Regions from separate parts of the Enterococcus sp. LJL90 genome, predicted to be linked through region 3. Evidence: predicted binding sites of a transcription regulator. Region 3 holds the regulator's gene; each other region holds the start of a gene.
The links. The regulator LexA, encoded in region 3, represses DNA repair genes until DNA is damaged. The targets are predictions, from matches to a motif close to CNAACANNTGTTNG.
Positions count from the first base shown of each region.

Region 1: the regulator LexA is predicted to act here: its motif matches at 2,379-2,392, upstream of AC1Z3S_RS07685 (Y-family DNA polymerase).
Region 2: the regulator LexA is predicted to act here: its motif matches at 4,898-4,911, upstream of dinB (DNA polymerase IV).
Region 4: the regulator LexA is predicted to act here: its motif matches at 2,732-2,745, upstream of ruvA (Holliday junction branch migration protein RuvA).

Region 1 covers NZ_JBXPBQ010000002.1:581,884-589,316, forward strand. Annotated here, with positions in the region: gene AC1Z3S_RS07675 (DUF5960 family protein) at 97-396, opposite strand; gene AC1Z3S_RS07680 (hypothetical protein) at 393-797, opposite strand; gene AC1Z3S_RS07685 (Y-family DNA polymerase) at 1,012-2,355, opposite strand; gene AC1Z3S_RS07690 (GAF domain-containing protein) at 2,612-3,106, opposite strand; gene AC1Z3S_RS07695 (GAP family protein) at 3,137-3,826, opposite strand; gene AC1Z3S_RS07700 (murein hydrolase activator EnvC family protein) at 4,169-5,434, shown strand; gene AC1Z3S_RS07705 (peptidoglycan DD-metalloendopeptidase family protein) at 5,583-6,560, shown strand; gene AC1Z3S_RS07710 (serine hydrolase domain-containing protein) at 6,622-7,433, opposite strand, start outside.
Region 2 covers NZ_JBXPBQ010000004.1:16,538-23,970, reverse strand. Annotated here, with positions in the region: gene AC1Z3S_RS10280 (hypothetical protein) at 1-416, opposite strand, end outside; gene AC1Z3S_RS10275 (WxLIP family cell surface protein) at 479-1,612, opposite strand; gene AC1Z3S_RS10270 (WxL domain-containing protein) at 1,635-2,360, opposite strand; gene AC1Z3S_RS10265 (WxL domain-containing protein) at 2,405-3,112, opposite strand; gene dinB (DNA polymerase IV) at 3,746-4,870, opposite strand; gene AC1Z3S_RS10255 (P-II family nitrogen regulator) at 5,064-5,405, opposite strand; gene AC1Z3S_RS10250 (ammonium transporter) at 5,424-6,638, opposite strand; gene AC1Z3S_RS10245 (putative metal homeostasis protein) at 6,805-6,915, opposite strand; gene AC1Z3S_RS10240 (zinc ABC transporter substrate-binding protein AdcA) at 6,953-7,433, opposite strand, start outside.
Region 3 covers NZ_JBXPBQ010000002.1:60,046-67,478, forward strand. Annotated here, with positions in the region: gene AC1Z3S_RS05155 (LTA synthase family protein) at 1-667, shown strand, start outside; gene AC1Z3S_RS05160 (peptidoglycan-binding protein) at 817-2,010, opposite strand; gene AC1Z3S_RS05165 (hypothetical protein) at 2,252-2,455, opposite strand; gene lexA (transcriptional repressor LexA) at 2,571-3,194, opposite strand; gene AC1Z3S_RS05175 (DUF896 family protein) at 3,353-3,592, shown strand; gene tkt (transketolase) at 3,704-5,689, shown strand; gene cysK (cysteine synthase A) at 5,813-6,742, shown strand; gene AC1Z3S_RS05190 (response regulator transcription factor) at 6,862-7,433, shown strand, end outside.
Region 4 covers NZ_JBXPBQ010000001.1:514,084-521,516, forward strand. Annotated here, with positions in the region: gene AC1Z3S_RS02270 (glycoside hydrolase family 65 protein) at 1-703, shown strand, start outside; gene pgmB (beta-phosphoglucomutase) at 720-1,370, shown strand; gene treR (trehalose operon repressor) at 1,388-2,101, shown strand; gene msrB (peptide-methionine (R)-S-oxide reductase MsrB) at 2,176-2,619, shown strand; gene ruvA (Holliday junction branch migration protein RuvA) at 2,785-3,387, shown strand; gene ruvB (Holliday junction branch migration DNA helicase RuvB) at 3,407-4,405, shown strand; gene AC1Z3S_RS02300 (TetR/AcrR family transcriptional regulator) at 4,421-5,005, shown strand; gene AC1Z3S_RS02305 (low molecular weight protein-tyrosine-phosphatase) at 5,002-5,463, shown strand; gene AC1Z3S_RS02310 (hypothetical protein) at 5,573-5,932, shown strand; gene AC1Z3S_RS02315 (glycoside hydrolase family 1 protein) at 6,117-7,433, opposite strand, start outside.

The sequences.
Region 1 (7,433 bases), 520 kb from region 3:
GACCACTCCTTGCGTTTATTTGACAAAATCTGTCTATAATAAACACAACTTGAGCCGCTAAAAAATCAACACTTCAAAAAAATAAACTGCTATCTCTTATGCCAAAGGCTGAGGCCTTCTTTTGATATCCATTCCTAGATACTGATAAGTCCGCAATTTTTGATTTTCCTCAACCTCTTTGATTTTAAAATAAAAAATATGTTCCTGACTATCAACTGTCATATAGGCTGGAATGCGAAATTGCGTAATCCCTCGATGATTCATCAAATACAGCAATTCCTCCTGCAGGGCGAAAAAAGGAATATCGGTAACAACAAAATTCAGAAAATCCTTGATTAATCGCTCGGAATTTTTTGTATGGTACTCAAACTGAGCATCCTCCACATTCAAAGTCATGAAACATCACTCCACTTTAAATTGCTGATTAAGCTAGCATGATAAATTGCGTCATGTTGGATGAACTGAACCTCCCCCTCTAAGGAGCTTAAAAAAATTGTGGTTTCATCCATCCCTGCAATTGTTCCAGTTAAATCAGGGAATGCTTGGCCTTGTTCATCTAAAGTGCTTAATTGCAGTGTGACTGTCTGATGATTAAAAAAGGCGCTTTCTAAAACGTCAGAAATCTCCAAGTCAGTCATTTGCTGCTGATGCTGCCAGGTTGTCTCTCGCGTTTGCTTTTCCTTGCCCATTTCAGCTGTATGCTCACTTAAATAAAAGCCCAACCATTTTGCCATGCCTCGATCTTGATACTCTCTAATCCAAGGATCTTGATGATAACTCATAAACGCTTCTCCCATTCTAACCACCTCCAAAATAGAAAATTAGCAATCCATTGGCAATAAAAAATAATCGCAAATATCTTCAAAATCATCATCAATCTTATTCAATAAGTTTTAATAGAATCGTAATTAGTTTCATTATGTAAACTGAATGTTGCCATCTACGATTTAGCCGCTTTGATTTAAAAACCATTCAAAATAACTGACGCAGCAGAAAATTTTGCTGGCCTTCTTACAATCCATCTAAACCACCAGCACCACCACCGCCATCGTGTCCCCCTACCAAGTGGCTGCGGGGCAAGCTGCGGCCATGCTCCAAGGTTGAGCTGGCTCGCACAATCGAAACAAAGCCGTATTTTTCTCTAATCCGATCCATCACCAAATCGATTTTTTCATCTTTAATCTGCTCTTCCGGATCCTCAAATAAGTTCAACTGACTACCACTATCATAGTGTAAATCAGAATAAGTTACTCCTAAATGCCGCACCAAGTCGCCATTGTAAAATTTATGAAACAGATACAACAAATGCTTGGTTAATTCATCGGTATTGTCAGTGGGCGTGATTTTAACTTGGCGGCTAAAGCCTTTATCTGTCTCCGCTTTAGAGTAGCCAACGTATAACGAAACAACGCCCGCCTTAGCGTGATGGCGGCGCAAACGAATCGCCACCTGTTCAGCCATTTCCCGCACCAATAACGGCATCTCTTCCCCAAAATAATCCCGGGGCAACACTTGACTATTGCCGAGATTTTTCGACTTCGGCTGATAGACATTTTGTAATTTGCTGCGGTCAATTCCATTAGCATGATGGTAGAGCTGCAGGCCCATAATGCCAAATTTTTCTTTTAGTTTATACGGACTGGCGTGGGCTAGTTCTTTTATACTAGTAATGCCCAGCTCCATCAAATTGCGCTTCATCCGACTACCAATGCCCCAAAAATCACTCATGTCGCCAATCTTCCAAACCTTTTCGGCAACATTTTGATAATTCCACAAAGCCCGCATCTGCGGCTGCTTCTTGGCCTCATTATCCAATGCCAATTTAGCCAATAGCGGATTACTGTTGGACATGCCAATAGTTGAAAAAATTCCGGTCGCACGAATGATATCCTCTTGAATTTTTTGACTGACATGGTCGAGTTTTTCCCCTCGTGACTGATTGCCGGGAACAAAATAGTTCAGGCTGCGGGAAAGATCAACAATTCCCTCATCAATGGAATACCACATGATGTCCTCATCTGCGGCATATTGGCGAACAACATTTTGAATTTTTAAATTCTCCGCAATATAATAACGCATCCGCGGCGGTGCGATAATCAAACGCTCCATTGCAGGATTTTCCTCAACCGTTGGCAATTCGAAAATCCGCGTCACATTTGTAATCCCTAGTAGCTCTTTGGCCTTGGGGCTACTGGCCAAAACTAATCCTGAGGTATTATCCGCATGGCTCATCACAATCAATAAATCCTTTAATGGATGGCGGCCTCTAGCAACTATTTCGCAACTAGCATAAAAAGATTTCATATCAATAAAAGCATAATCACCTGTTGGTTCCAATTCATATCGAAAATTCATCCTACTTCACCTCAAGTAAAAAACAAACGTATGTTCGCTTTTATTTTACTCCGCTATTTGTGAAGGTGTCAAGGAAATAAAAAATTACCTTTGCGCTGTGCTACTGTATAATTTTTTTAATAAATCAGTGAAGTTGCCCTACTTACATTCTTTTTATTCCTTTAGTTAATTATTCAATTATTTTATGCAATAAAAAACTGCGACAACTACAAATGAAGCTTCATTTGTAGTTGTCGCAGTTTAATTAATAAATATATTACCCCACTAGCTCAGTAATCTGCATTTTTTCAACTAGTAGTGCAACATATTTTTCTAAAAATTCGCGATCGATTTCATCGTAGCTGTCTGTTATGCTGCTATCAATATCGAGTACACCTAACAAGTGACCGTCTTTGACCATGGGCACAACAATTTCGGACATGGCTGCTGAGTCACAAGCAATATAATTTTTATGCAAGCGGACATCTGGAACAATCAAAGTTGTTTTGGTTGCTGCCGCTTCTCCGCAGACTCCTTTGCCCATAGTAATTCGTGTGCAGGAAACGTGACCTTGGAAAGGGCCTAAAATTAATTCCTCACCATTATATAGGTAATAACCGGCGAAAACAGTGTCTGGTAAAGTTTGATTCAAAATTGCTGAAGAGTTAGCTAAACTCGCTAAATAATTGGTTTCGCCCTCTAGCAATCCTGCCTGTTGTAATAGTAATAAATCATAAGCAGCTTTTTTTTCTTTTGCATCTACCCAAGCCATTTGCTTAGCCTCCATTTGAAAAAAATATTCTTAGATTTGCATCATACTAAAAATACCATGAACAAGCAAGCCAAAGCTTAGTAGCGCCAAAGCAAAAGGAATAACTTTGCTGATGACGAAGCCCATCAGGACCGTAAATTTTTTATAGAAGCGATCTAAATGGTCACTGAAGTATAAGGAACAAGCAAAAATAACAATTAGCGGCATAGAATAAATCACATTATAAATCGCTAAAATTGCCACGACTCCGATAAAAGGCAATTCATATTGTAAAAGAATGGCTAAGAAGGCAAAGTAAGGTAAGGCACTGGTCAACTCTAGGCCGCAGGAAATGATGCCTAAGCCAAACAAGGTTTTAAAATCCAAAGTCTTGGTTGGTTTTTTGATTTCCGTTTCTTCATTTGTCACAACTGCTTTGCGACGGACCCAACGATGAACCAAATAGCCCACTAGGACAAGACCGATAATTATTTCTCCTATTGGAATGATTTGCGGATAAGCAGTAAGGATGCCCGTCAAATATCGCTGAACTAAAGCGGCGAGACCGTAGTAAACTAAAACGCCGGCAGCAAAGTTGGTCAGCCCGATTCCTAAAATAAAGCCGATAATATCATTTTTTTTACGGCTGACGGATTGAAAAACCAATTGTTGGGCAATCGCAATCGGATTTAGACTATCGGCAGCACTAGTGACTAACGTCATGGATAATAAAGTAAACATATAAAACACTCCTGAAATTAAATTTGCCTAAAAAGAAAAGATGTCTCCTTCACACCATCTTGGCCTAGGCGTGAAGAACACATCTGTTAAGTGTCCGGCGACACAAAATTATCCGTATTTCCATTTAGAATAGCACGCTTTTTTTTGGTGGTCAAGCCGGTTGCTCAGCTACTTTAGAATTATTCTCAAAAAGCTCAATTAAATTGCAGAATATCAGGTAATATTACAGCCATATTACTTTCATGAAAAAATACTACAAACGTCATAAATTCACAAAATCTTCACATTTGATTTATAAACTGATTGAGGATATTAAAAAAAGACATGCGGGGAAACTCTTATATGAATAAATGGACAAAATTATCAACGATTACCTTGGCAGCTAGTCTCCTTTTGGCGCCGATTGCTGTTAATGCAGCTGAAATTGACGACCGGATTGCAGCTCAAGAAGAAAAAATTGCTGCTTTAGAAAATCAAGGAGCCTCAGCCCAAGCGCAATTGGCGGCGATTCAGGCAGATGTTACTGCGATTGAAAATGAAGTGACGGCTGTTTTAGCAGAAAAAACAACAGCTGAGGAACGGTTAACAGAAATCAATAGTCAAATTAGCGAATTGGAAATAACAATTGCTCAACGGACAGAGCAAATTGAAAAGCAAGCCCGTGACACACAAACCAATCAAAATGCGACTTCTTACATTGATATTGTATTAAGTGCTGAATCTTTAAGTGATGCGGTGACTAAAACAATGGCTTTAACAACCTTAGTTAGTGCCAACAACGAGATTATTCAAGCACAGAAAACTGACAAAGAACAATTGTCTGCTTTGCAAGTTGAAGCAGAAGAACATTTAGTATTAATTACAGAAAAAACAAGTGAACTGCAGGATAAACAAGATGAGTTATTAGAAGCTCGTCTTAATCAAGAAGTTGAAATTACTGCTTTGAGTGCTCAACTGGCAACTGAAGAAGATCAAAAAGCCGCTTTAGAAACTGAAAAAGCGGAAGCAGAAGCTCGTCGCCAAGCTGAATTGGCAGCCCTTGAAGAAAAACGCCTACAAGAAGAAGCCACAGCAGCCGCTCTTGCAGCCGAAGCAAAAGCCAATGAAGAAGAACCGACTGTTTCTAATTTAAGCAGCAATGGCCAAACAACTGTTGAAACGAATTCAGGTGGCTCAACAAGCAACACGACTCCGCCTGCTACTAACAGCAGCGGCTGGTCAGCTCCTCTTTCTTCATTAAATGTAACCAGTCCGTTTGGTATGCGGAGTGATCCATTTGGCGGCGGCGGTTCTAGCATGCACAATGGTATTGATTTTACCGGCTATTCAGGTATGCCGGTGATGGCTGCTAAAGCCGGTGAGGTGGTCTTTGCCTCTTACGAAAGCGGCGGCGGCAATGTTGTCATTCTTAAACACAGCGATGGCTACTATTCTTACTACATGCACTTAAGCAGCTTTGCCACTTCCACTGGCTCACAAGTCAGTGCCGGACAAGTGATTGGCGGCATGGGCACGACTGGTGCTTCCACTGGCGTTCACTTACACTTCGGAATTTCCACCGGATTTTGGTCTGGCTATGTTAATCCTTCTTCATTTTTAGGAGTATAACCTCAGCAGTCTTCTCTTTTTAGCCCCTCGCTGATCAGAGAAGGCTGTTTTTTGATATAATTTTAAACTTTGCTGAAATCGTATTTAAAAAACAGAATTTTTTTTATATAATAGAAGTAACAGAAACTTTAAAGGGGGCGCAAAAATTTTGAAAAAATTAATTTTGGGCAGCTTGCTGCTAGGACTATTGGCAGCACCGGCAACTGTTTTTGCGACCGATGATTTATTTGGCCGCCCAATTGAAGAAGGCAGCAATGCCCAATTAGAAGCTCAACAATCTGAGGCTGAAGAACGTTTAGTCACAGTTCAAACCGAGATTACCGCTCTCAAAGAACAAATTGATACGTTGACTGAGGAAAAAACAGCTGTCGAAGAAAGATTAGCCAGCTTAAACGAACAGATGACTGAGTTGCAAACAGCGATTGACAAAAAGACCAGTGAAAAAAGTACAACAGCCTCTTTTCTTCAAACTGTTTCCAATACGATTACACTGACGAATTTAACCAGTAAAAATGAAGAATTGGGTTCAGCGGGCTCGACAGAAGTTGCGGAAATGGACACCTTGAATCAGCAATTATTAGAATTGCAGCAAAATTTTGACCAGCTGGCTGCAGAACGCATGTCATTAGTGGAAGTCTTTACGGGCACAGCAGCTCAGCTTTCTGCTGAAGAAACAATGCGCTATACCGCAGCGCAAAATTCCGGCTTCTTTATTAATAATCCAGATGGCTGGGTGGCACCTCTCACCTCGCTGAATATTACCTCGCCTTTTGGCAGTCGTTCGAATCCTTTTGGCGGCGGCAGCAGTGAGTTTCACAATGGTATTGATTTTTCCGGCTATTTAAATATGCCGGTGATGGCTACCCGTGAAGGTCAAGTCGTCGTGGCTGAAAATAATAGTTCTGCCGGCAATGTCGTCATTATTTTACATGCAGATGGTCTCTATTCTTATTACATGCATTTAAATAGTTTTGCGGTTAAAGTCGGCGATACCGTTTCTGCCGGACAAACAATTGGCGGCATGGGAACAACTGGCCGCTCAACTGGTGTGCATTTGCACTTGGGGGTTTCGACAGCGCTTTGGTCTGGCTACATTGATCCAACCACCGTTTTCTACAATCCTTAATATATCAAAACAGCGGACTTGCTGAGGGGTATTTCTCAACAAGTCCGCTGTTTTTATTTTTTTAAAAATCTAAAGTGACTCCAGTCAGCTCTTTGTATAAATCCGTCAGCAAAGTCCGGTCAATTTTAGTTTTGTCTTGGTCTTGATTGCTGGCGATAATCACAGCCGTTTGACCGTCTGGTGACAAAGCGACATAGGTTTCATAGGTCAGTTCTTGGCCATGACTGGCGTAATAAGTTTTTTCATTGTAGAGGCCGCTGGCGTAAGGCGCGCCGCTGGCTTCCTCTGGTGTTTGCAGGGTTTTAACGTCAGCTGCAGAAATTAGTTGTCCCGACAGCAATAATGAATAATAGCGGTACAATTGGCCGGTACTCATAAAGACATTGCCGGTACCAAGCTCTTTAATGTAGTCATTTGCACTCTCAGTGGCAACAGTGCCATAAGGCGTTGTGCCGTCATTGTTTGAATATGGGACAGCCACATTCGGGTTATTGGCAATATTTTGGTAAAAACTATAATTCGTAATGCCCGCTTTTGTACCATAATAATTATCAAAAATGGTGTAATAATTTTGCTGATACACTTTTTCTAAAATACCGGCGAGTAAATTAAAATTAATAGGCTGGTAGTCAAATTTTCCGACAGTATTTTTGATGGCAGCATTGGCCGTGAAAAATGGCAAGGCATCACTATCCTTCGCCAAATTTTTAGGCGAATTCGTCAGCTGCAAGCCAGAAGCCATATCCAACATCATTTTCAGCGTCACTTGATCGCTACCGGCAATTTGCGGGTAATATTTTGACAGCTTGTCGCTTAATGCTAGTTTTCCCTCCTCTGCCGCCCGCATAATCAAGGTGCCGGTCATCCCTTTTT
Region 2 (7,433 bases), on a different contig from region 3:
TTACTCGCATAAATCGGTAAAAAATGCGAAACTTGGAATTTTCCGCCTTTAAGAGGCTCATTGGGAGAAGCAGGGGTATATTGGCCTTTCAGTTCACTTTTTTGCATCCACAGTATCGGCTCACGAATGGTAATTTTCGTATTGCTTAAGTGAGTGAAGTCATTATTTGTTGACCAAGCTCCGCCAAGCCCGGTACTTTGGGGTGTACCGTATTGTGCTTCCATCAAGGAAGTCAGAAAAATGCCATCCTCCACTACCTCCACTTCACCAGTCACACCAGTTTCACCTGTCAAATCTGCTGGATACTCTTTAGCAAAAACCCACGGGTCAAAGTCATTCGCCTGCTGAATTTTAGGCAGAGTAAATAAGCTAGCCGCAATTGTTGCCAGTAAAATAAGCCAAAAAATTTTTTTCATTTATGCCACCTTCTTACTCTCTCCGATATCCTCGCTTAATTTCACAGAACGCTTTAAAAACTCTATGGGTGACTTACCTTTCTGCTAATGTTTTTTTTCCTTTTGCTCTTTTTCTTTTCCTCTAGTTTAATTCTCTTTGACCGTTCGTAGTGATATTTCAGCCAAATAATCAGCATCAATGCTAGCAAACCACCGATGATTAGATAGGGGGGCCAATTAAATTTACTTTCTTTCATAGGTGGATCGTTGATGGCTTCTGCCGCCAACGCCTGCACCTCATTTTCAGTAATAGTAAAATTCTCCCGCCAACGCCAAGTTTTCTCTGACCATTTAGGGTCATTTGTAGTGGCCGTCAATTCCATCGTATATTGGCCCGCTTCCATCGGTTGATTTTCAAAGAATATGGGAAAACTATAGTTGGAGTTTGGTGCCATCGTTATGTTTTCTAGTGAATTTTTGTAAAGCACTTGATATTCATCTTTGGGCATAATTTCAGCGGCTACTTTCAGCTGAGAAACCACAGTTGGCAAATCATTTTGAAGATTTGCGTGCACTACTTTACGGTAGTTGTTCATGCCAGTTGTGATATCCAACAAGTTTAAATTAGGTTCGGCAATCTCTTGATTGACCGTCAATTTAATTCCCAATGCATAGCTGTATTTGTTAGAAATTGAGATGCCTTCCTGGCTATTTTCTCCTTCGACAACCTGATCTGCTCTTTCGAAATACCAAGAGCCTACATAAGCCCCGTCTTGAATATCCTCCGGCACTTGAATATCTACTGAAACAGTCTGGCTCTCCCCAGGAGCAACCTCGGCCTGAATATCAGAAGCAGCTACTGCAGCAAAGTCGCTGATTTTGAAGCGTAAACTTTTATCATAGGTTTCAGCGGCAGAAGTGTAGCTAATCTGCCCGTTTTCATTTGTATAGGTTGTAAATATCTCGGAATTTACCGTAATTGGCTGATCATCACTACTAAAAATAGTCGCTTGAATCCTTCGTTTTTCCCCCGGTTGGACTAGTAAATCAAAAAATGAACTGTTATTTGAAACTAGTGCTCCCTCAGGTTGCATCTTTTGAACTGAATAATTAGCACTATTTTGCTGATTATCTTCGCCACTTGCTCGCACTTCGATAGGCAGAAAAAATAAACTCCACAGACCGAAAAATAAAAGGTAAGATTTAATTTTTTTCATGATGACCTCCAATTATCCAACATCAGGATGTGATTTCTGCAGTCAATATCCAGTTGATTACTGATGTGAAGTTGCCTTCTTTTGCCGTTTTAGCTGGAATCTTCAAACTAACGCTTGCCGCATCCCACTCAGATGTTGAAACACCTTTTCCAGCGGCTTTATCAGCAGCAATGGAAAAAATACTCGTTTCTTGGCCCGCCCCAGCCGTCAAGTTCACTTGAGCCGTACTAAAATTACTATCAACGGCTGTCGGATCAATGTTCAAACTATTTCTGGCTTCTCCTTTTGGCAAAACTATTGTGGAGCCAGTTAATTGATCTGTACCGTTAACAAACTCACTGCGGGTTACTTTAACCACCCAGCCATCACTTTTAGTCCGGTTATCAGACACTTGTAAATAGTGCAATTTTCTTGTAGCCTCACTTGGGATATTGGGATAGATAACCTCGTTCATTTCAACTATCTGATCGCCAAAATCAAATAATGAAGGAACTAAATCTAGAGATAGAGGCCCTTTTTCTCCTGTCACATAATTATTTTTTAAAATATCTTCCAGTTCGGGATTAACTAGTTCGAGAGCTGGATTTTCAGGGTCTTTAGGTGTGGTTACTTTGTTATTCTCCTTAAAGTCAATGATCCCTTGAGTTTCACCAACATTAACTGGATCATCAGTAGCCAAGGCCGGAACAGCAGTCACAAGACAAAAAGCGCTTACAATTAATCCTGTTAAAATAATTTGTTTCTTCATAATATTCCCCTTCTCTTGTTATTATTAATCTGTACCAGTAAAAATTAAGCTGTCACAGTTGCCGTCAAGGTCCAAATAATCTCATTGCTGTATGCTCCCACAACTGATACACCATTTGGCACAGTCAGTTTTACATCTTTAGCTAACCAATTGGCAATTGAGACGGCTTTCCCATTATCAGTCCCAACCGGCAAGAAAAAATCTTCTTCTGCTGTTGTAATTTCGACTTCATCAATAAAAAAATCGGTCCCATTCAAATTTTCTTTGAGACTATTCAAGGCTGTCCGTTCTGGAATGGTCAAAAATGAGCCAGTCAGCTTATGTCCCTCAGCAGTCGCCAAATAATCGGCTTGTTTAACAGTAACTTTCCAACCAGAAACTTGACCACGATTATCGGTCACTTGAATATACTGTTTCTTTGTTGCATTCTCTGGATCATCTGCCTTTTGATTTACCCCTTGATAGACAACTTGCTCCAAACTCATTCTCTGTTGTCCAAAGTCAAATTCTTTAGGAATAACGTCAAGGGACAGAGGACCTTTATTATCCGTGATAACGTGTTCATCATCAGGATCTTCTAATTCTTTTGTGGGATCATCTGGATCTCTCGGCGTCGTCACCTCTTCATTTTCAAGTAATGACAAGCGCCCAGGTGTTATTTCACCAGTGTCAGCGGCTTGAAGGCCAGTTGGAGCAGCAAACCCGATTAATAGAATGACCGAAAACAAACAACTCAACATTTTCTTTTGCATTTTTTCCTCCTTTTGGTGAGAAACTAGTGTGACGAGTGGGTCTCAAAGTGGCAGTAGTTAATGGATTGAGACGACTGGTTGATTTTTTGAATCAGTTGGGCTATATTCCTGTAATTAAACTTGGAGAATAAAACTAACTTACCTGATTCCTTGATGCAAAAAAGCTCCAGTGTCACTAGTGATCATTCTGCATATCATACTCGCATTCTTTGTTCTCTCTATTCTAAGAAATCAGAATTGCCAACAACAATCTAAAAAACTGGCAACATCCACGTTAAAATGAAAAACAGCAAAGGACAAGATAAGTTAGTTTCTCTACAAAAGAAAGAACTCCTCTTAAGGAAAATATACTATTTCCCTCTTTTTTTGTCAATATAATTAATTATTATTATATATATTGAATAAAATATATCGTTTTGTAGATTTGTACAACTTAATCTCTCCATTAATCAAATTAAAAAAAATACATCCACAACTTCTCCACAGAATATAATTAACAATACCCATTGTTCTTCAACCAAAGTCTGCCGTAACAGTTAAAAAGATTTAAAGCTGATTGACAGCAAATCATGTTCTTACTTTTTGGCTGTATTTCAGGTAGTTTAAAATTCTGTTTTGTTGTGGACGCATTTTTTATTTTTTATGGGTCTCTGGCCATAATGGCAGCGTGATATTTTCATAAGTCATGGGATCTAGATTAGTAATTGTAACACCTAGCAAACGAATCCCTTTTTCAAGGCCTTGGACCTCCTCCCATATCAAACTGGCCTCAGCAAAAATCGCTTCTTTTTCATGCAGGTACTCCCGCAAAGTCGTTCTTTTAGTAATGGTCGTAAAATCAGCATAACGGACTTTCAGCACCACTGTTTTGCCATGTTTTTGCTCTTTTTTCAAAGCACCAGCAACTTTTTCTGAAAGTTGCCTTAGCTGAGTAAGAACCTCTGATTCAGTTGTCAGTAGTTTTCCATAGGTGTGTTCCTTGCCGACTGATTTGCGATTACGTAAGGTATTGACTGGGGAATCATGCACACCTCTGACTTTACGATAGAGGGAATACCCCATCTTGCCAAAGCGGCGAATCAATTCCATCTCGCTTTTTTCATATAAATCAGCGCCAGTAAAGATACCCAACTCCTGCATTTTAGGCACGGTTTTTTTACCTATACCGTGAAACTTTTCAATAGGCAATTCCTTTAAAAAGGTAATGGCCTCATCAGGCATGACAACCGTCATCCCCCTTGGTTTTCGATAGTCAGAGGCTAATTTTGCTAAAAATTTATTGTAACTAATACCAGCCGACGCCGTCAAATGGACTTCCTGCCAAATATCCCGTTGAATCAGACTAGCAATCTTGATAGCTGATTTACTCTGTAGCTTGTTTTCAGTGACATCCAGATAAGCCTCGTCAATGGAAACTGCCTCGACAATATCCGTATAACGATAAAAAATTTGACGAATCTGGCGCGAAATCTCTGAGTATTTTTGATGATCCCCCGGTTTAAAAATCGCCTGCGGACACAACTCAAAAGCCTTCTGAGCACTCATGGCAGAATGAATACCATACTTTCGGGCTTCATAGTTAGCAGTCGTCACCACTCCTCGACCGCCGGTATCACTGGGATGTCTGGCGATGACTAGCGGCTTTCCGACTAATTCAGGATGGTCCCGCTCTTCAACGGCCGCAAAAAAAGCATCCATATCAATATGAATAATCTTTCGCGAAGTATCATTTTTCAAAGGAAACTGTAGCTCCACCACGTCAATCACCTCCTCCACATTATAAACCAAACGTTAGTTCCCTTTCAAGTGGGGAAGCCACGACGTACACTCAAAAGATGCAAAATTGTCGAAAACTTTAGAATACTCCTTTATAGCAGAAAAAGCACCTGCGGCTTCGCAGATGCTTTTTCTGGAAATGCTATTTTGAAAAATTTATAAGGTAGACAATTATTTAAATTGCCGCACGTCCTCTTTCCCCCGTGCGAATGCGAATCGCTTCTTCAACATTGGTAATAAAAATTTTGCCATCACCAACACCCTCTGTACCGCAAATACTTAAAATCATGTCGATTACTCGGTCGACGTCTTCATCTTGTACGACAAAGCTGATTGCCACCTTTGGTAGTAAGGTTGTGATGACTTCCTGACCTCTAACATACTCTTTAAAGCCCTTCTGCCGGCCAAAGCCTAAAACCTGAGCAACTGTCATCCCGGAGGTTTCTGTTCCTTGATCAATAGCCGCTTTTACTTCTTCTAGTTTTTCCTGTTGAATAACCGCATCTATTTTTTTCATTGATAACTTCCTCCATTATTAAGAATCTAAGCCCATAAACGTTGGGTAAGCTGATTCGTCATGTTCGCTGTGATCTAAGCCCAGCGCTTCTTCTTGAGCAGAAACACGAATCGGCATAAACAATTTGATAATTCGGATGATGATAAATGTTGCTAAACCGGCAAAAATTGCTGTGAAGACAATTGAAGCGACTTGAGCGATAAATAAGTTGGCTTCACCATAGATTAAGCCTGTGTGGCCTAATGCTGGATCGGCAAAGATACCTGTCATGATTCCGCCGAAAATTCCGCCAATACCATGGCAACCAAAAGCATCTAATGCATCATCATAGCCAAGTTTATGCTTGATAACTGAAATAAAGTAATAACAGAAAGGACTAACTAAAGCACCGATAATCAATGAAGACCAAAGGCTGACAAAACCGGCACCTGGTGTAATAGCAACCAGACCGACAACCGCCCCAGTACAAGCGCCGACAACTGTTGGCTTACCAATTGTTAATTTTTCAATCAGCATCCAAGAAAGCATCGCTGCGGCTGCAGAAGTATTCGTTGTTAATAACGCATGGACTGCCAAACCATCTGCTGCTAAAGCCGAACCGGCATTGAATCCGAACCAACCGAACCATAAAAGCCCTGTTCCTAACACGATGAAAGGAATGTTATGGGGACGGTACTCCGTTTGCTTGAAGCCACGGCGCTGACCAACAACTAAAGCTAATACCAAACCAGAAATTCCTGAGCTGATGTGAACAACATTCCCACCGGCGAAATCGATTGAGCCGATTGCATCTAAGAAGCCACCGCCCCAAACCATGTGGGCCAATGGTGAATACACGATAACCAACCAAGCGGCAATAAATAAGAAAATTGCTGAGAAACGCATCCGACCAACAACTGAACCGGTAATAATTGCTGTGGTGATTAGAGCGAACATCATTTGGAATCCAGCAAATAATCCATCTGGAATCCCTTCGCCTTCACTCATCGAAACACCGTTTAAGAAAAGATTGTCTAAGTTCCCGATAAATAGACCGTCTCCACTAAAGGATAATGTGTAGCCAATACCAATCCAAATTACTGAAGCTAAGCCCATAACGCAGATAACCATCATCATGGTATTTAAAATATTTTTGCGTCGTTCTAAGCCCCCGTAAAAAAATGCTAGTGCCGGCGTCATCAAGAAAACCATCGCCGAACAGATAATAATAAATGCAATATTTGCTGCTTCCATAATTCCAACTCCCTTTTAAGTAAATTAATCAACCTTCAATTGATTATGTTAGATATAGTAACATCAAATTTCGGATAAAACTAGATTATTTTTGAAAATTATCAGAAAAAATGAAAAAAGCTCTATTTTCGCGTTAAGTTTCCTAACACGAAAAGAGAGCTCAACTTTATTTATTTTTCTTTTTAAGAGCCTTCAGCATTTTCAACGCCCGTTTTCGAGTTCTAATATTCGGGCTCTTTAAATTGCGATAAGCTGTTGATAAATTTTGTTTTTCCATCCTACTTCACCTATTTTTTTCTGTAAATTAATGTTGCTTAGTGAACCATCATCTCTTGGGCAATTTCAAAGCCGGATAAATCTTCAGGATAATAAGTCGGCCAGTGATCCATCTCTGCTAACAAAGCTTCTTGACTGTCATTACCAAAATAAATATGGAAATGGGCCGCTTTCGTTGAAGTAATATCATGATCACTAAATTGAACATATTTGAATGCGCCACCGCTGTCATCAAGTGCCTCAAATAAGTAGCGCACACCACGATTGCTGGCAGCATAATTTAAAATTTGATAGCCGGTATATTGATACTCACTGGAAACAGTTTGACCGTCTTCGTCTGTAAAGCTCATCGTATCTTCCGTGATTTCAATTTCATTGATGGTTGTCTGGTAGCCTGTTTGATAGTAGGCAAAATACTCGTCTAGTGTTTTACTCGAGTCTAGCTTGGCTTTATAAGCCATCACCTGATCTAATGAGCCATCTTCTAAATACGGATAGACAGATTGCCAGTTACCTTGC
Region 3 (7,433 bases):
AAACTCCCGTAATACCGATCTTGCGCCGTTACTCGGTCAAGACAGTGCCACATGGGATGATTTTGACAACACACAAATGCAACGGGTACCTTATATGATTCATGTTCCTGGTGCAACGGATGGTTATGTAAATGACACATATGGTGGTGAAGTAGATGCCTTACCAACACTGCTGCATTTATTAGGTGTGGATACTTCCAGCTATCTACAATTAGGACAAGATTTGTTCTCTGCAGACAATCAACAATTAGTCGCCTTTAGAAATGGGAACTTTATTACACCGGATTATACTTATGTTAACGAAACAATTTACGATAATGCAACCGGCTTAGCCATTGAAGAGCCTTCTGAAGAGCTCCTTGCACAAATCGAAACGTGGAAAGAAGAAGTCAATCTACAATTGACGACTTCTGATGAGATTAATAATGGTGATTTACTACGCTTCTACACGGATAGCGGCCTAACTGAAGTTGATTCTTCTGATTATAATTATCTGAACCAAACTCAGCAATTAAGCGACATTGAAGCGGAGTTGGGGGATGCGTCAACCAGCTTGTACAGTCAAAACAATGACGTTTCCACCGTTGATTTATTCAAAATTGAATCTTACCAGGAAGAAGCGACTGGTACTAGCACGACTAATTCGACTGCTGAGACCAGTAATTAAATCAGTTTAAAATTTAAAACAGGAACTGAATTCACTAAAATAAAGTGAGTTCGGTTCCTGTTTTTTTATTTTTTTCGTGAAAAATAAAAAACCAAACCAATCGAAAAAAATTCCTCAATGGTTTGGTTTCTAGTTTGTGTGCTTAAAGATTAATTATTCATTGCTGCTTCAGCTGCTTCGATAATTGCTGATAAGTAACCAGCAGAATCAGAGAAGGTAGCACCAGTGACAACATCCGCTGGGCTGTCGTCTTCACTTAAACCTTCTAATTCAGTAACTGCTGCTTTTAGTTCATCAATTGTTTTGCCTTTAGCAAATTCATCAATTGCTTCAACATTTTCCATCCATGTTTGGGTTGCGCCGCCGCTTGAAGCCATCATTTCAGAGTAGGCTTCGTTGTTTGCAAATTTAGAAGCTAAAACTTGACCATCTGCAACACCTTCGCCAAAAGTAGCGTCAGAGTTTGGCACGCCGCCGTAAGAAGCAGGATCTGAATATTGGAATTCATCAACAAAGGTATTGGCAACAACATCGCCATCCATCGCAACAGTTACCACTGCAAATGAACGATCTCCGTGAGGTGCAGCCAGAACCATTGCTTCACTTAAATCAGTATTGCTAGTTTCAATTCCTGTTGAAACCATGCCTTTAGTTGCTGTGTCGACAATTGCTTGTAAGTAACCCGCTGTATCGGCAAAGGTTGCGCCCGTTACAACATCAGCTACTTCGCTGCCGCCAGTTAATTCATCAATTGATGTTTGAATTTCTGCTGCTGTTTTACCAGCTACGAAATCGGTGATTGCTTCCATGTTGTCTTTCCAAGTTAAAGTAGCACCAGACTCAGCCATCATTTCCGAATAGGCTTCGTTGTTTTCTTCTTTACCAGCTAAAATAGTTCCTTCTGGATAAGATTCACCAAAAGTTGCATCTGAGTTAGGCACGCCAGTCCAAGTACCAGAGCCATCGTCTTCAATATATTGGAACTCATCCATGCGGGCGGAGATAATCGTGTCGCCATCCATCGTTACGTTTGTAATGGCAAAGGCTCGATCTCCGTGGGGTGCAGTATACAATTGACGCATGTAAATTGTACCAGCTGCTGGAATTTCTTGTGTTTCACCAATTTCTGAACCATCAGAAATCCAAATAGTTCCAGCTTCGCTTTCGCTAGCACCAGAAGTGGCATCGCTAGAAGCTTCAGTTGCTTCCTCGCTTGATGCGGTTGTTGATTCTACGGTTGAAGAAGCACTAGTTGAATATTCCAACGTGTCTTCGTCTGCCTGACAAGCTGCTAATGTCAGCACAGAAAATAAAGTAATGCTAGTTAATAGCACTTTTTTCATAATGATACCCCCAAAAATAAAATAGAATAAAAAAAATATTATGCTAGTTAATTATATCACAAAATAACAAAAGACCAAGCTTAAAATGTGTTAGCTTTGATTAGTCTTTTCTAATTTTTTTCTAGCTAAATCATGAGAATTTCTTTTAGAAAGTATTTTTTGAAGGGGAGAGAAATAACAGGCTTTGAAAAGCAAAAAAGTCTGCAACTGCAGACTTTTTCAAAAATATTTTAGAGAATCCTTACTGATAATAATGGGGATAATACTCATCTTTTTTTGCTTGTTTACGTTTTTGTACACGATATTTTTTTTCATCCCACAAAATAAACCAGATAATAAACAACGGAGCTACTATTAAAATGGCATTTTCCATACCAAGATTACCGACGAACATCCCAACAACTAAAATCAACAAGACTAACCCAAAGCGACGAATTGCAATCATGTTATTCACCTCATTTTTAATATACGAACAAATGTTTGTATATGTATTATACGAACTTTTGTTCGATTTGTAAAGAAAAAAATAAAGCCATTTTTAAATGACTTTATTTTGCCTTCTAATAGATATGATCGCGATACAGGCTGACAACTTTTCCTAAGATGGAAACATCAGCTAAAATGATTGGAGCCAATTTATCATTTTCTGGTTGTAGTCGAATATGATCGGTTTCTTTAAAAAATCTTTTACAGGTCGCTTCGTCTTCATCGGTCATCGCAATGACAATGTCGCCGTTTTGTGCGGTGCTTTGCTTGCGGACAATTACGAAATCGCCGTCAAAAATGCCAGCATTAATCATCGACTCACCGCGAATCGTCAACATAAACAACGAACCTTCTTCATTTGATAAGTTCGGTGGAATCGGGAAGAAATCAGTCGCTTCTTCGACTGCTAAAATCGGCTCGCCGGCAGTTACAATCCCCAGCATTGGAATGGTCTCACTGCGAATGCCTAATTTTTCCAGACCTCGCTGAGTTAATTCAATCGCCCGTGGTTTAGTTGGATCCCGCTGCAATAAACCTTTTTTTTCTAGTCGTGATAAATGACCATGGACAGTTGATGTCGAGGAGAGGTTAACCGCCTCGCCAATTTCCCGGACCGTTGGCGGGTATCCTTTAGCTGTGACACGATCATGAATATATTGCAGGACTTCTAACTGGCGACTCTCTGTTCGCTTAGCCATTGTCGCACCTTCTTTCTATAATAACCAAAGTTTACCATAGCTTTTTAGCTAAATCAAACGTTTGTTCGCTATTTTGTCATTAGCAAAAGAATTGCTTGGCTTTCAGTTGTAAATCTTTAGAGTTTTTACTATGATAAACAAAGAGAGGAGCTGGTAATATGCTTTCAGAAGAAAAAATTAATCGAATTAACGAATTGGCTCGCAAGAAAAAGGCTGAAGGGCTGAATGAAGCTGAATCAAAAGAACAAAAATTTTTGCGGGAAGAGTACCTAAAAGCTTTTCGTTCTGGCATGAAACATCATATAGAAGGAATGAAAGTTGTCGATCCTGAGGGAACTGATGTCACTCCGGAAAAATTGAAACAGATTCAAAAAGAAAAGGGTCTCCATAATCGCTGATTAATTTCAGTAAAAAAAACTAAAAAAAGTTTGCTTGATAAAATAGAATCGGTTACAATAAAAACAGAATAAAAGTAAAATAAACCAAAACCAAAAAACGGAGGGATTCTTTTGTTTGATACAATCGACCAACTAGGTGTAAATGCAATTCGTACTTTGAGTATTGACGCAATCCAAAAAGCTAATTCAGGACATCCAGGGTTACCAATGGGAGCTGCCCCAATGGCTTATACATTGTGGACCAAACATTTAAAAATTAATCCAGCAACTTCAACGAACTGGGTAGATCGCGATCGTTTTGTCTTGTCTGCCGGTCATGGCTCTGCAATGTTGTACAGCTTATTGCACCTTGCTGGCTATAAAGTTTCGATTGATGATTTGAAAAATTTCCGTCAATGGAACAGCTTAACCCCAGGACATCCAGAAATTCATCATACAGATGGTGTTGAAGTTACAACGGGTCCTTTAGGGCAAGGAATTGCAATGTCTGTTGGGATGGCAATGGCGGAAGCTCATCTTGGAGCTACTTACAACCGGGAAAGCTTTAACGTGATGGATCATTACACATTTGCATTGTGTGGCGATGGCGACTTGATGGAGGGCGTGTCTCAAGAAGCAAGTTCTTTAGCAGGTCATTTAAAACTTGGTAAATTAGTTGTCTTGTATGATTCAAATGATATTTCTCTTGATGGTCCAACCAGCAAAGCCTTTACTGAAAGTGTTAAAGGTCGTTATGAAGCTTATGGTTGGCAATATATTCGTGTGCAAAATGGCAATGATTTAGATGCCATCAACAAAGCGATTGAAGAAGCAAAGGCTGAAACAGATAAGCCTACTTTAATCGAAGTTAAAACAATTATTGGTTTTGGTTCACCAAAAGAAGGCACCTCTGCTGTTCACGGTGCGCCTTTAGGTCAAGAAGGCATTGACATGGCTAAAACAGTTTACGGTTGGGATGCACCCGCATTCACAGTTCCTGATGAAGTAACTGCTCGTTACCAAGAAGCGATTGGCGACCGGGGAGCTAAAGCGGAAGCTGAATGGGATGAAATGTTTAAAAATTACAAACATGCTTACCCAGATTTGGCAGCGCAATTTGAAGCAGCCTTTGCCGGTCAATATCCTGAAAAATGGGAAGCTGCATTACCAAGCTACGAAGTTGGCACAAGTCAAGCCAGCCGCGTTTCCAGCAAAGAAATTATCCAAGCAATTTCAAAAGAAGTGCCAAGTTTCTGGGGTGGTTCTGCTGATTTATCTGCTTCTAACAACACGATGGTCGCAGCTGAAAAAGAATTTCAACCTGGCCAATACGAAGGCCGCAACATTTGGTTTGGTGTGCGGGAATTTGCGATGGCAGCAGCTATGAACGGAATTCAAGTCCACGGTGGTACCAAAGTTTACGGCGGAACATTCTTTGTTTTCGTTGATTACCTGCGTCCAGCGCTGAGATTGTCAGCTATTCAAAAAACACCAGTAGTTTATGTGTTAACCCATGATTCTGTGGCAGTTGGTGAAGATGGCCCGACCCATGAGCCTGTTGAACAATTGGCAAGTGTTCGTTCCATGCCAAACGTCCAAGTGATTCGGCCAGCCGATGGCAATGAAACAGTTGCCGCATGGAAAATTGCTATGAAGACAACTGACAAACCAACTGTCTTAGTTTTAAGTCGTCAAAACTTGCCAGTTATTGAAGGCACAAAAGAACACGCTGATGAAAATGTTCAAAAGGGCGGCTATGTAATTTCTGCTCAAAAAGGCGCAATACCGGAAGGCATTTTAATTGCGACTGGTTCTGAAGTAAACTTAGCTATCGAGGCCCAAGCTGAATTAGCTAAAGCTGGTAAAGATGTTTCAGTTGTCAGCTTGCCAAGCTTTGATTTATTTGAAGCTCAAGATGCCGCCTACAAAGAAAGCGTCTTACCAAAAGCTGTCACTAATCGTTTAGCAATTGAAGCTGCTTCTCCATTTGGTTGGGATCGTTATGCGAAGGCTTCTGTTACAATCAATCACTTCGGCGCATCTGCACCTGGTGATAAAGTCTTAGCCGAATTTGGTTTCACTGTTGAAAATGTTGTTGCTCGCTTCAACGAACTATAAAAAAACTTTTACCGTTTGCCAAAACTAGGCAAACGGTTTTTTTGAGTTGAATTGCTTTAAAAAAAAGCAATTCTTCGCTATGATTGTTGGTACAAACAGGTTAGCTGAAAGGAAGTAACGTATATGTCAAAAATTTATTCATCGATTACTGAGTTAATTGGCAAGACACCGATTGTAAAATTAAATAGAGTCGTCCCTCAAGATGCAGCGGAAGTTTTCGTTAAGCTGGAATTTTTTAATCCCGGCAGCAGTGTGAAGGACCGGATTGCTCTAAGCATGGTGGAACAAGCGGAAGTGGATGGCCGTTTAACGCCTGGCACGACCATTATCGAACCGACCTCTGGGAACACAGGTATTGGTCTAGCGATGGTGGGAGCAGCCAAAGGATATCCAGTTAAAATTGTGATGCCTGATACGATGAGTATTGAACGCCGCAAGCTGATGCAGGCTTATGGAGCAGAATTAATTTTAACACCGGGTGCAGAAGGTATGAAGGGTGCGATTGCGACAGCAACTGAATTAGCAGAAGCGAACGGTTACTTTATGCCCTTGCAATTTGACAATGAAGCCAATCCGGAAATTCATCAAAAAACAACAGGTCCTGAAATTGTCGAAGCTTTTGGCGATGCTGGCGTGGATGCTTTTATTTCGGGTGTTGGAACCGGCGGCACAGTGACTGGTGCCGGTCATGAGCTGAAAAAAGTTTATCCGAATATTCAAGTCTATGCAGTGGAACCGACAGAATCACCAGTTCTTGAAGGCGGCCAACCTGGTCCCCACAAAATTCAAGGTATTGGAGCTGGCTTTGTTCCCAAAGTGTTGGATACTAAAGTCTATGATGGTGTCTTAGCGGTTTCTAGTGATGATGCGATGGCAATGGCCCGCAAAGTTGGACAAGAAGAAGGAATTTTAGTTGGAATTTCTTCAGGTGCGGCAATTTTTGCGGCAATTGAAAAAGCGAAAGAGCTGGGTGCTGGCAAAAAAGTTGTCGTGATTGTACCTGACAATGGCGAACGTTACTTGTCGACGGCCCTCTATCAATTTGAAGATTAAATAAGCTGTTTAAAAAGCAAAGTTGTTCGCAGCTTTGCTTTTTTTTATGAAAAGGCTAATAATTTTCCTGCTTTTCTGTTTTAATAGTAATGAAGACACGAGGCAGTGGAGGAAAATTTATGCGGGTTTTAATCATCGAGGACAATCAAAAGTTGGCAGACTCAGTTAAAGTGGGTCTTGAAAAAGAAGGTATTTCTGTAGATTTAGCTTATACCGGTGTTCAAGGGGAAGAAAAAGCCTACATCACGGATTACGATGTCATTTTATTGGATTTGAATTTACCAGATAAAGACGGCTTAGAAATTTTGGAGTTTCTCCGTTCAGAAGGAATTCAAACACCAGTTATCATCGGTTCTGCCCGTGATGAAATCAGCGACCGCGCATTAGGCTTAAATATTGGAGCAGATGACTATCTCGTGAAGCCTTACGATTTAATCGAATTAATTGCCCGCTTGCGGGCGGTGGTCCGCAGGTTCCAAGGTCGCAGCAACCCCACCATTATCATTCGCGATCTTGAGATCAATCCAATTCGGCATGAGCTACTATTAAAAGGAAAAAGAGTCAAATTAAAACCAAAGGAATTTGATATTTTACAGTTTATCGCTGAAAAACATCCCGCCGTGGTCTCTCTGGAGGAAATTGCAGAGCATGTCTACGACGAAAACTTCGATCCTTTTTCTTCGGTTTTACG
Region 4 (7,433 bases), on a different contig from region 3:
AGCCGGGATTATCGCTCAATTTGCGAATTATTTTGAGCTAAAGGAAGTCGATTGGGATTATTACCGGGAGAAATACGGCAATATTTATCGAATGGACCGAATTTTGCGGGCTGAAGGGGAATCAGCTGATGATTATCAAGTAGCCAAACAGGCGGACACTTTGATGACCTTTTATAATTTTAGTAAGGAACGAATTGATCAAATCTTAGCGGATTTAGGGTATAATTTACCAGAGGATTACTTAGAAAAAAATCTGGATTATTATTTAGCCCGCACCTCCCACGGCTCGACCTTGTCGCGGGTAGTCCATGCGCAACTGGCGGAAATAATTGATAATCAAGATTTAGCTTGGCAGCTATACCAGGAGGCTTTGTATTCGGATTATCGGGATATTCAAGGGGGCACCACGGCTGAAGGAATTCACGCCGGTGTAATGGCGGCGACTTTGTATATCACGTTAACCACCTTTGCGGGACTGGATATTCGCCAAGATAAATTAATCCTGCAACCAAAATTACCAAAGGGTTGGCAAGAACTACAATTCAAAGTTAAACGGCGGGGGATTCATTTCAGTATCGCCATCCGCAAAGAGACCACGACAATTTTAGCTGACCAGGACGTTGAAATTGAGTTCAACGGGAAACAAATTTTCTTAACCGGCAATCAAGCGACAACCCTTGATTGTCTAGCAATGACTAATTAATATTGGAGGAATACTCGTGAAAAAAGGTTTTGTATTTGATTTAGACGGCGTGATTACTGATACGGCCAAGTACCATTACATCGCTTGGAAAAATTTGGCGGATAAAATTGGTATTTCCATTGACTTAGAGTTCAATGAACAATTGAAGGGTATCAGCCGCATGGATTCTTTAAATCGGATTTTGGCTCATGGCGGCAAAGAAAATGAGTTTACAGAAGCGGAAAAAGCCGAACTAGCAGCAGAAAAAAATACCGAGTACGTTGAATTATTACAAGGCTTAACCGAAAAAGATTTGCTGCCGGGAGTGGCTGAATTTTTAGCGGAGGCTCAAAAATTAAAGGTGCCGAGTGCGATTGCTTCGGCTTCTAAAAATGCGCCATTTATTTTAGAAAAATTAGGCGTTGCCGCTGATTTTGTGGGCATCGTGGACCCAAACACTTTGAAAAAAGGCAAACCAGATCCAGAAATCTTTATCCGGGCGGCTGAAATTTTAAATATTCAGCCTGAAGAAGCGATTGGCTTTGAAGATGCTCCGGCTGGTATTGAAGGAATTAAAAAAGCCGGCATGTTTGCTGTCGGTGTATTGGCTAGTGAACCTTTGGCGGGTGCAGATATTACTGTGCACCGTTTAGATGAATTATCAATTCCAGACTTGCTGAAAAAATAGGGAAAGGAGCTGCGGGGATGAATAAGTTCAATGAAATATTTTTAGACTTGGAAAAAAAGATTTTAGCCGGCGATTATCCCCCACAAAGCCTGCTCCCTAGTGAAAATCAGCTGATTAAAATCTATGGCGTCTCCCGTGAAACGATTCGTAAGGCGCTGACCCTGTTAACCAACGCCGGTTATATTCAAAAAAAGCAGGGCAAGGGTTCGATTGTCTTAGATATGAATCGCTTTGATTTTCCGATTTCCGGTCTGACCAGCTTTAAAGAGCTGCAGGAAAGCCAACACATCCCCAATGAAACGATTGTCGTGGAGTTAGGCGAGGTATTAGTTCGCCAAAAATTGGCAGATGTGACTGGCTGGCCCAAGGGAGCTGAGGCGTGGAAATTAATTCGCCAAAGAAAAATCGGCGGAGAAGCAGTTATTTTAGACCGGGATTTTCTTTTAAAAGAAGCAATCCCACAATTGCCGAAGGAACGGGCGCAGGATTCAATTTATGAATATTTTGAAAATGAATTGAATTTGGACATTGCTTATGCCCAAAAAGAAATCACCGTTGAGCCTGCCAATGAAGAAATGCAGGAGCTGATGGATTTAGGTGAGGATACCCATGTGGTGATTGTCCGCAGTTTAGTTTTCTTAGAGGACACTCGCTGTTTTGAATATACCGAGTCGATTCACCGTTTAGATAAGTTTCGTTTTGTCGAATTTGCCAGACGCCGCAAGGGCTGAGCATATGGTTCGCAATTTTTTCTGATTGGCATTATGATAAGCCCATCTAAGGCTTCCAGAAAGAGATGATTAAAATGAAAAAAGAAGAATTAGACCAAGCGAAACTTAAAGAAGAACTATCAGATATTTCTTATGCGGTCACCCAAGAAAACGCAACGGAACGACCATTCACTGGTCAATATGATGACTTTTACGAAAAAGGCATCTACGTCGACATCGTCAGCGGTGAACCCCTATTTAGTTCAACCGATAAATACGATGCTGGTTGCGGCTGGCCAGCCTTCAGCAAGCCGATTGTCAAAAAAGGCGTCAAAGAAAAGGCTGACTTCACCCATGGTATGCATCGTGTAGAAGTCCGCAGCCAAGAAGGCGACTCCCATTTGGGTCACGTCTTTAATGATGGTCCAGTTGATCAAGGCGGTTTGCGCTATTGCATCAATTCCGCAGCCTTGAAATTTATTCCTGCTGACAAAATGGCGGCAGAAGGCTACGGTGAGTATTTAGATTTAGTTGGATAAGGTGTTAAACTGTCAGAGACACATTCTCTGGCAGTTTTTTTGCAAAAATAGGTAATTTTCCTGACTTGATAACCCACTCCAAACTCACTGCGTTTTATGCTACAATAAAAAGCGAACGTATGTACTAGCAAATGAAAATTTAGTTAGCAGCAGGAAGGGAAAAATATGTACGAATATTTAAATGGTGTGGTGACGTATATCAGCCCGCTGTATTTAGTTGTGGAAAATCAAGGAATCGGTTATCAGATTGCGATGGGTAATCCTTATCGTTATAGTAGTCAGCTGGATAATCAGGTGAAGATTTATCTGCACCAGGTGATTAGAGAGGATGCTCAGTTATTATATGGCTTTGAAAATCTGGAAGAAAAGCAGCTGTTTTTAAAATTGATTAGCGTCTCTGGTATTGGTCCGAAAAGTGCGCTGGCTATTTTAGCCAATGATAATCACAGTGGCTTGATTCAAGCGATTGAAGCTGACGACGTGACTTATCTGACGAAGTTTCCTGGCGTTGGTAAGAAGACTGCTCAGCAAATGATTTTAGATTTGAAGGGCAAGCTTGGAGAGTTAGTTGCTGATTTTCCGGTTGAAAAAGTCCCGACAGCCGTTCATGCAGCCGATTCTGCTTTAGCGGAGGCGTTAGAGGCTTTGGCGGCATTGGGCTATAGCGAAAAAGAGGTTAAACGAATAGCGAAATTATTGCCAGAGACTGCCGGACAAACCACTGACCATTATCTACGAGAAGCTTTGAAATTACTTATGAAAAAATAAATGGAAGGGAGCGGCATAGATGGATGAACGAATTGTTTCGCCAAGTACAAATGATAATGAAGAAATCATTGAAAAATCCCTGCGGCCGCAATTTTTAGCCCAGTATATCGGCCAAGATAAAGTGAAGCAGGAATTGACGATTTACATTGAAGCGGCGAAAAATCGCGAAGAGGCCTTAGATCATGTGTTGCTATATGGTCCGCCGGGATTAGGGAAAACTACGATGGCCATGGTGATTGCCAATGAAATGGCTGTGAATATTCGCACCACCAGCGGGCCGGCAATTGAACGCCCTGGAGATTTAATTGCAATTTTAAATGAATTGCAGCCGGGGGATGTTTTATTTATCGATGAAATTCATCGTCTGCCTCGAGTTGCAGAAGAAATGCTTTATTCTGCGATGGAGGATTTTTACGTGGATATTATGGTGGGGCAAGGTACGACGGCTCATCCCGTGCATTTTCCGCTGCCACCGTTTACTTTAATCGGTGCGACCACACGGGCTGGCATGTTGTCAGCACCTTTGCGGGATCGCTTCGGAATTATTTGTCATATGGAATATTATGAAGATGCAGACCTAAAAGAAATTGTCCTGCGTTCGGCTGATATTTTTCAAACAGAAATTGTCGAAGAGGGCGCCTATGAAATTGCCCGCCGCTCCCGTGGCACCCCGCGGATTGCCAACCGTTTACTAAAACGAGTGCGGGACTTTGCTCAGGTGCAAGGTGACGGTGTTATTCATCGGAATATTGCTGATCAAGCACTAACCCTTTTACAGGTGGATCAAGCGGGCTTGGATTATGTTGACCAGAAATTATTAAAAACCATGATAGAATTATATGGCGGTGGTCCGGTGGGGCTAAGCACGTTGGCGGTGAATATCGGCGAGGAAATGGAAACCGTTGAAGATATGTATGAGCCCTTCTTGATTCAAAAAGGTTTTTTACGCCGCACGCCTCGAGGTCGAGTCGTAACGGATTTTGCTTATCTGCATTTTGGCTTGCAGGCCAATTCTTAAAACTTAGGAGGCTTTATGGCGACTGCGACGAAACAAGACTTGGCCAAGGCATTATTAAAATTAGCCCAAGCAGAACCCTTTAAAAAAATTAGTGTCCAAAAATTAACTGAGGCTGCCGGGATTAACCGGCAAACCTTTTATTACCATTTCTCTGATAAGAATCAGCTGCTGCGCTGGGTCTATCAAGAGGACTCGCTGCATTTTTTAGATGCCACTGAGGTGAATATTGATAATTGGGAAGAACAAGCGTTAAAGATGCTGACAGCGATGAACAGCAATCAAAATTTTTATCAGCATACTGTCAAAGATAATGCTGAGATTTTGGTGCAGGAATTTATCACCGTGATTCATCAGCTCTTTATTAAACTTTTTGAAAACATGGATGTCGAACATGAGCTGTCTGCTGAAGACAAGCAGTTTTATGCCCGGTTTTTCTCCTATGGCTGTTCCGGTATTTTGACTAGCTGGATTTTAGAAGGCTTTCAGGAAACGCCGTTAGAAATTTCTGTGCAGCTGTTTCGTTTGGCTAAGGATACTGAATTTTTCTCCTATCGACTGTATGCCAAAGAACAATCTGATGAAAAGTGGGGGTCTATATGAAAGTAATTTTTGTCTGTCTCGGCAATATCTGCCGTTCACCGATGGCCGAGGCTGTTTTTCGACAAAAGGTGGTAGAAGCGGGCTTAGAAGATAAAATTGAAATTGATTCAGCAGCTACTAGCAGCTGGGAGGCCGGTAACAGGCCGCATTCTGGCACGCAAAAGGAATTGCAAAAACACGGGATTGATTATTTAGGGATTGTCTCTCGTAAAATCACAGCCGCTGACTTTGCTGAGGCTGATTTTATCATCGGCATGGATGACATGAATTTGGCGGATTTGGCTGAGTTGAGTCAGCCAAAGTTTCAAGATAAAATCTTTGCGATGCTGAGTGTTGTTCCCGGAAAGGAAAGACAAGCGATTGCCGATCCTTATTATACTGGAAATTTCCAACTGACTTACCAGTTAATTGAAGAAGCCAGTGAAAAGTGGTTGGAAAAAATCCAAAAACAATTATAAAAAGCGTTTTAATGGGGCTTTAACCCAAAAATAAATAGTGAATATTGAAAATATGCATTTTTTTTGGTAAAATATAAGAGTGTTGCCTTTGTTTAAGGAGGTTGTTTTGATGGCCAATAAAGAAAAACCGAAAAAGAAATTAGCCATGCTCTTGTCTAAAAGTAAGCTGAGCGCTTTTTTAGATGAGTCAGTCAGTCAAGCTGAACAAGAAGTAGCCCAGGAAAACATTGTGCGCCAATTACAATTGGCGGCTTCACAAAAAAGTACCGTGGTGCTGCGCTTGCAAGAGGATAACTCTGACATTTTTGAAACGGTCTCTGGGTGGGTGGCCAGCAAAACTGTCGGAAAAGAACATGTGATGTTAAAAGTTGCTGGCGATCAGCAGCAGATTCGGATGATTCCGATTCCCCATATCAAAAAAATCAGCATGCTCTCCCCGAATGGTGAGCGGCATAAAGCGTCAAAATGAAATAGGTAATTTGGTTTAAAAACAAGTGTTGCTAGAAGCTCTTTAAAAGAGACTTTCAGCAACACTTTTTTTGCCTAGAATGGATAAATTCTTCTGAGGCAACTTGCTTTTTATTTTCTAAAAAACTGCTAAAAAAACCGCCAAGCATGGCTTTAGCAACCTGACTTAGCGGAAATTTTTTTGATTAGTTATTACTTAAATCGTCACCATTTGTAGCGATGACTTTTTGGTACCAGTCAAAGGATTTTTTCTTAGAGCGGTCCAGTGTGCCTTGGCCTTCATCATCTAAATCAACATAGACAAAGCCATAGCGTTTGCTCATTTCCCCTGTGGAAGCACTGACTAAGTCAATACAGCCCCAAGGAGTGTAACCGATTAAATCAACACCGTCTTCAATCGCTTCAGCCATGGCTGCGATATGACGTTGCAAGTAGTCAATCCGGTAATCGTCAACGATTGAGCCGTCTGCTTCGATTTTATCATAAGCGCCCAAGCCATTTTCAACGATAAAGCAAGGAACTTGGTAGCGATTATAAATTTCATTTAAAGCAATGCGCATGCCTTCAGGGTCAATTTGCCAACCCCAGTCGCTGGCTTCCAAGAAAGGATTTTTCACGCCGCCTAAAAGATTGCCGGCAACCTGAGCGTTGTCTTCAGAAACGATATCGACAACAGCTGACATGTAATAGCTAAAGCCAACATAATCAACAGTATGTTCTTTAATCAAAGCAAAGTCTTGATCTTCGACTTCTAAATCAGCCCAAGTGATGCCATGTTCTTTAAAGAAACGATTGGTGAAGGCTGAATATTTACCTCGGACTTGCACGTCCGCACAGTAGAAGTTAAATTCTTGATTTTGTTTAATCGTTGCCATTTGGTTAATTGGATTTGAATCCATACTGTAAGTAGTTGCGTAGATAATCATACAGCCGATTTGCAAATCAGGATTTAATTCATGGCCAATTTTAACTGCTTTGGCACTGGCAACAAATTGATTGTGCCAGCCTTGGATGATGCTCTTGAAATCTTTGGCGCCGGTTTTATTAATCAAGCCTTGGCTTAAAACAGGAGCGTGGAAAGAAGAATTAATTTCATTGAAGGTCATCCAGTATTTCACTTTGCTGTGGAAACGAGTTAAAACAGTGTTAGCATATCTTCCGTAAAAATCAATCAATTGGCGATTTTTCCAGCCGCCGTAAGTCGTCGCTAAGTTTAAAGGCATTTCATAATGGGAAATTGTGATAACCGGTTCGATGTTGTATTTCAAACATTCGTCGATTAATTCATCGTAAAATTTCAAACCAGCTTCGTTTGGCTCCATCTCATCCCCTTGAGGAAAAATTCGTGACCAAGCGATAGAGAAACGGTAGCATTTGAAGCCCATTTCCGCAAACAAAGCGATATCTTCTTTAAAACGATCATAGTGGTCAATACCCCGATGGTTGGGATAAGTATATTTGCTTTCGTCGATACTCCAGTCAAAGTCGTCGCTGGCTAAGAT